One region of the Pandoraea faecigallinarum genome, then DNA from elsewhere that is predicted to be linked to it. Evidence: predicted binding sites of a transcription regulator. Region 1 holds the regulator's gene; the other holds the start of a gene.
The links. Region 1 encodes LexA, which represses DNA repair genes until DNA is damaged. Its sites were predicted from a motif close to ACTGTATNNNNATACAGT; they were not measured.
Positions count from the first base shown of each region.

Region 2: dinB (DNA polymerase IV) is a predicted target of LexA. The motif match lies at 1,610-1,627, and genes of this name have one in related genera.

Region 1 covers NZ_CP011807.3:2,140,856-2,144,050, reverse strand. Annotated here, with positions in the region: gene AB870_RS09635 (sulfate ABC transporter substrate-binding protein) at 1-15, opposite strand, end outside; gene AB870_RS09630 (TetR/AcrR family transcriptional regulator) at 151-789, opposite strand; gene lexA (transcriptional repressor LexA) at 1,017-1,670, shown strand; gene AB870_RS09620 (hypothetical protein) at 1,878-2,303, shown strand; gene AB870_RS09615 (enoyl-CoA hydratase/isomerase family protein) at 2,469-3,195, opposite strand, start outside.
Region 2 covers NZ_CP011807.3:1,732,221-1,735,415, reverse strand. Annotated here, with positions in the region: gene AB870_RS07780 (MgtC/SapB family protein) at 1-440, opposite strand, end outside; gene dinB (DNA polymerase IV) at 466-1,593, opposite strand; gene AB870_RS07770 (hypothetical protein) at 1,799-2,488, opposite strand; gene AB870_RS07765 (CaiB/BaiF CoA transferase family protein) at 2,748-3,195, opposite strand, start outside.

The sequences.
Region 1 (3,195 bases):
TGCTGCTTTGTTCATGACTTGCACTCCTTGTTTGCTTCTCGTGTGTAGGAGGCCAGTCTATGATCCCGTCTAAATAATTAAAAATAATATTTTCGCTTTTGTTTATGCCGGAATAAGGATTAGAGAAATTATGCTGATACGCACCGGCCCTCAGACGTAAGGGGAGCCTGCCAACGCGGCGTTCAGCCCCGTCGCTCCCTGATCCACGAGGCTCAGGAAGGCTTGTCGCGCGGCGGCGGAGTCCTGCGTTTGGCGAAAAGTCCGATGGGCATGAAGGAACGCAACGGTCCAGGCCGCCAGGAGCATGGCGGCCGCCAGTTGAGCCTGCACGTCGCCCGGCGGCCGTCCCGCGCTTTCGGCAAGCGCCTGGGCCACCCCATCGGCCAGTTCGTCCCGGATCGCCCGGGCGCGAGCCATGAGCGTCTCGCTGCCCTCGATGGTGCGCACGAATTCCTGGCTTTGCGCCGAAAAATCGACGAACGGGTTGCCTTGTTCGACAAGCCGATGCGCCAGCAAACGCAACGCCTCGACCGGAGAAACGCCCGGCGCCCGCTCCCGAATGGCCGCACGCAGCATCTCTCGACCCTCTTCGTCGCGGTCGAAGAACATGTCTTCCTTACGCGGGAAATGGTTGAACACGGTCATCCGGCCGACGTCGGCCGCTGCCGCAATCTGGTCCACCGTCACATGATCGAAACCGTGTTCGTGGAAAAGCCGCGTGGCCGCGTTGGAAATCCCCTGCCGGGTGGCCAGACGTTTGCGTGATCTCAGATCGGTTGGCGTTGACATGTCGTTCCCGATGACCCAGTTAACCTGTACTTAGTACATATTCATGTGAACAGACCGGCGCGTACATGCTTTGAAGTTTAATGAGCCTTTCGCCGGGCTTTCCCTCATTCGGCGCGATGGGCAGGCCGGCCCCGTACGGCGGCCCTGTCATGGCGATCAAGTTTCGCTTGCCTTTTTGCAAACACTGTACAAAAATACAGCCACCTGTGCTTCCATACAGTGATGCCATGATCAAACTTACCGCCCGTCAACAGCAGGTCTACGAACTGGTTCAGCAAGCGATCGAGCGCACCGGCTTTCCGCCGACGCGCGCGGAAATCGCCGCCGAACTGGGCTTCTCTTCCGCCAACGCTGCCGAGGAGCATTTGCGTGCGCTGGCGCGCAAAGGGGTGATCGAACTGGCCGCCGGTCAATCGCGTGGCATCCGCCTCAAGCGCCTGGACGAAGCGGGCGGTTCTCACCAGTTCACGCTGCCGCACATGGGTCTCATGCAATTGTCGTTGCCACTCGTGGGGCGCGTCGCCGCCGGTAGTCCGATCCTGGCGCAGGAACATATCGAACGTAACTTCCAGTGCGACCCGAACATGTTCGCGCGCCAACCCGATTACCTGCTGAAGGTGCGCGGGATGTCGATGCGCGATGCCGGCATTCTCGACGGCGATCTGCTCGCCGTGCAGAAAGCGGCGGATGCACGTGAAGGCCAGATCGTCGTGGCCCGTATCGGCGACGACGTGACGGTTAAACGGTTTCACCGTGTCAAGGGTGGCGTCGAGCTGATCGCCGAAAACCCCGACTTCGAGAACATCAATGTCGACGAAGGCAGCGGTGATTTTGCGCTGGAAGGTATTGCGGTCGGCCTGATCCGCAACAACGATCTATGAAGGACCTATGAGCGATCGTTGATCGTTCGGCGCGAATGAAGGGCGCTGCGCAACATCGCACTCCGCCCCACTCCCTGAAGATTTGCATTTCCGACTGCGCCGGGCTGGGTCCGGCGCCCGTACCCTGCTGCGCCCGCGATTCGTGAGAGCGATGCGAAACGCAGTGGGTCACGTCCCTCCGACCCGCATTGGAAGAAGGATCGCATCATGGCTCGACTCTTTGGTTTGCTGCGTACGTCCCTCGGTCAACCCCGCGTGAGTGCCTCTTCGCAAACGCGCCTGTCGGCGGTCTACGGTCTGTCGGCCCTGTCCGGCCCGTTCGCATCGGCGCCCGCCGTCGCTCGCTCGTACACCGTGCCGGCGCGCACTCGCACGACCGCCCTGCCGCGCACCATCGCGGCTGCCATGGCATCGGCCACGCGTCGCGCCTGTCCCGCCGGTCAGACTGTCAAAGCGTCGCGTAACGTGCGCGAGCAGCAAGCGCGTCGCGACAACGTTCATGAATTGCAGGACAGTCACGACGTGCGCATCTATCGCGATATGTCGCATATCGTGATGGTCGGCACCTTCGCGGACATCTGTCGCAAGCTCGATCAGGCCGTTGGTGAACAGTTCTGTCAGGCGGCGGTGTGACAGCGTAGCAACGTAACGACACAACGACCGCTCGGACTACTTGATTCGTTCGCGGCATCCGAGGCATTCGAAGCCATCGCCCACCGTGTCATGGCGGGCGATGGGGCGCATTCGGCAATATGACGGTTCGTGCGTCGTTAAGACTACGGCACCGAACAATGCGACTTATTCGCCCAGATCTCGCAGCGGATGGTTCGCGCCACGACGTTCGCCATCGAAAAACCGCGCGACATCTTCCGGTGTCACGGCTTCGATCGTCGAATGCTGCCAGCGCGGATGGTGGTCCTTGTCGATCACCATCGCGCGGATGCCCTCCACACCTTCCGCCCCCGTGCGGCCATCGAGATTGAAGACGCTGCGCATCATCAGCCATTCTTCGCGCAACTCATCCGCCAGCGACAACTTGCGCGCACGACGCACTTGCTCCAGCGACACGCACACCATGAGCGCCGAACGCTTGGTGCGCAGCAGATCCTCTGTCTCCTGCGCCCATCCGGAATACTCGCATCGTGGTTCGGCCTTCAACGCCCTGAGGATGGCAGGCATATCGGCCAAACCGAAATGCTCGTCGATCACGCTGCGCAACGGTGCCAGCTTGCCCGGTGCGAGTCCCGCAGGCGGCAGGCTTTCGCGACAGAAGGTGCGCGCGGCGTCGAGTACTGCCTCACTGTCGCTCCAGTCGCCCGCCGCGAGATGCTCGCAAAGCGCGGGCAGCGATGCGCGCGGGAGCACCACGTCCGCCAGACCGATTTCGCACGCATCGACTGCGCCGAACACAATACCCGTCGTGCCGAGATACTCGCCGAGGTGTCCAGCAAGATTGGCGAGGAAGAACCCACCGCCAACATCGGGGAACAAGCCGATCGCCGTCTCAGGCATCGCCATACGCGTC
Region 2 (3,195 bases), 410 kb from region 1:
CCCAGCCAACGGTGTGCGAGCGATTCGATTCGTCCGCCGAGCGCCAGCACGATAAGCAGCAACACCATCGCAACCAGCGCGATGTGCCAGCGGCCGAGGCCGCAGATGATGCCGATCCCCGTCGTGCTCCATAACGCCGCCGCCGTCGTGAAACCATGCACCGACGCGCCATGGCTCGGCCGTACGATGCAACCCGCCCCGAGAAAACCGATGCCGGCGACGATTCCCTGCACGACCCGGCTCACGGACGATCCGTCATAAGGCAGCGCCGTTCCCGGAAAAGGGACGACAGCGAGCACGAACAACGCCGAGCCGAATGAGACGATAGCGAGTGTTCGCAGTCCGACGGACTTGTGATGCAGATTCCGGTTGAGCCCGACGAGTCCGCCAAGGATCAATGCCGCCGTGAGCCGCAATGTGACTTCGATGATCTCCGCCATCCCTCACCTCGCTCGTCTGCGCGTTCTAAGTCTGGGTAGGCGCATTATCGCCCGCCGGCGGCCTGAGTGGCAGCACGTCGTCCCAGTCGTCGAACAATCGCAACTGACGCGTTGCCTGCGCCTCGAGCATGCGCACGCCGACGCCCATCAACCGCACCGGCCGACGTTTTCGCCCCACCGCCTGCGCGAGCAGTTCCCGGCATTGCACCGGATCGACACCCAGCGCCCCGGCTTCCGCCGTGGTTCGCGAGAAGTCCGCAAATCGGATTTTGATGAAGATTTTCGCGATGGCCACCGGTTCGCTGCGACGCGCCCGTTCGATCCGCTCGCCCAACTGACGAAGCAACGGTTCGAGCGCGGTCTCGCATTCCGCCAGCGTGCGCAGATCGCGCGTGTACGTCGTCTCGACACTGATCGATTTGCGCTCGCGATCCGGGCTGACCTCTCGCGTATCGATGCCGCGGCAACGCTCATACAAACGTTGACCAAAGACACCGAAGCGCTCGGTGAGGTCGGCAAGCGAATAGGTGCGCAAATCCGCACAGGAGTCGATGCCAAGCGCACGCAACTTCTCGGCCGTCACCTTGCCCACCCCGAATAGACGCTCGACCGGCAGTACCGCGACGAACGCGTCGACGTCCGCGGGTTTCACCACGAACATGCCGTCGGGCTTGCGCCAGTCGCTGGCGATCTTGGCAATGAACTTGTTGGGCGCGACACCCGCCGACACCGTCAGGCCGACTTCGGCCGCCACGCGCGCGCGGATCTCGCGAGCGATCAATGTCGCAGAGCCGCCGCAATGTTCGCTGTCGGTGACGTCGAGATATGCCTCGTCGAGCGACAACGGTTCGACCAGATCCGTATAGTCCCGATATATCGCCATGATCCGTTTCGACGCTTCCTGATACCGCTGCATCGACGCAGGAATGATGCGCAGGTCGGGGCACAACTTGATCGCCTGCGCCGAGGGCATGGCTGAGCGCACCCCGAACGCCCTCGCCTCGTAGTTGCAGGTGGCAACCACGCCGCGCTGATCCGGCTTGCCGCCGACCGCCAGCGGCACGCCACGCAGCGACGGGTCGTCACGCATCTCGACAGAGGCGTAAAAACAATCGGCGTCGCAATGGATGATCTTGCGCAGAGAAGTGGTCATGGTAAGCGGCGAGAACACTGTGCAAATATACAGCATTCACGCATATTCCGCGCTCCATCAGTAACATGTCCGCATCCTGCCTCATCACCGGCTTTCATCACCGGCTTTCGTCACCGGCTTTCGTCACCGGCTTTCGTCACCGGCTTTCGTCGCCTGCCTTCCCCACCCGCCGCGCGGCGACCTGCCGGACATCACCACCCCAAAGTCACCGCACCGGCAAGAATTGCAGAAACTGCGCCCCAAGCAGGTTCTGCACGTAGCCGATACCGGCGCGCCGGTACTTTTCGTCAAGCATTTCCGCGAGGAGATCGAGCCGACCAATGATCTTGCCGAACTCCCGCTCGAAGCTGACGTTGCGCACATCGGCGATTTCGTTCGCCAGCAGCAGCGGCTTGCCCGTCACATCGCGACGGCTTGCCAGCAACCACGCCGCGATTTCCACATTGCGGGCCGCATTGTAAATGCGCTGCGCATCGAGCCCGTCGCTCAAATAAAACACGGTGGTACCCCCGTGGGCAGCGATGATCGTATCCGAGAGACTGAAGACGAATGCCGCCACGCGATCCCCACCGAATGCCGGATCCAGCGAAAGCGACAATGCCCGTACGTCGCGGAGGTCCTTCAGGCCGGTCAACGTTCGTCGTCCCTCGACAGCATCTCGCAATTGCGTCATGGCTTCGGCCTGCGTCGCCGCGCCACCTTTGCGCCATTCACGTGGATTCCGTTTATAGAGCTTGTCCGCCAACCGATACAGACTCTCCAGATTCGCACGCATGCCCAATGTCGCCATGCGATTGATATCGGTCTGCGCAAGATCCGCGGTCGTCATCGACGTCGAGCGGACCTTGCCATGGTCCACTGGCGCATCCTGATACGATGCGCAACCTGCACACATCAGCACAGTGGCCGCGGCGCTGACGGCAACCGTCGTCGCGAGTCGCCACTGCGCGGCGCGCAGTGGCAGGGGTCGTCGTCGGGGAAAGGCGAGCCGTCGTGTCATGGCGATGTCGTTTTGAGTCAGCAACGACTCTACGCGATCGAGGCCCGCCGTCAGCCTTCCGTGCCGCCGAAAAATTGTGACATTCGGTAACGCGTCGCCCCTCGCGCGAGCATCGGCCCGCAAACACGCACCTCACTTTCCGGCCGAACCGCCATCATGGCATCAACGCTTCGCGCAGCGGCGCGAACAGTGGGTGCGCCATTGCTTCTTCGAGCCGCAACACCGGGGTGACACAGCAATCGACGTTGGCAAAGCGCGCCGTCCAGTCGGCTTGTGACGCGCTCGCGAACATGGCGGCCAACTCCGTCTGAAGCGCCAGCGCGTCCTCGCCGCCGACGACTTGCCCCAGCGTCCAGTGACGCGCCTTCCAGTCGGGACGCCCGATCACGTCGCAAAGCGTCTCCCAAAACTTGAGTTCCAGCGCGCCTACCGCCATGTAACGCGCGTCGAGCGTGCGGTACACCTGATAGCACGGCACCCCGCCGTTAAGCAGATCCATGCCCGCTCGCGACACCTTCCCCTGCCGGTGCAGCGCTACCGCGGGCACAATGTTCGAGCGAAACACCTCATGGGTCATCGAGATATCGAGCCAACGCCCGCGC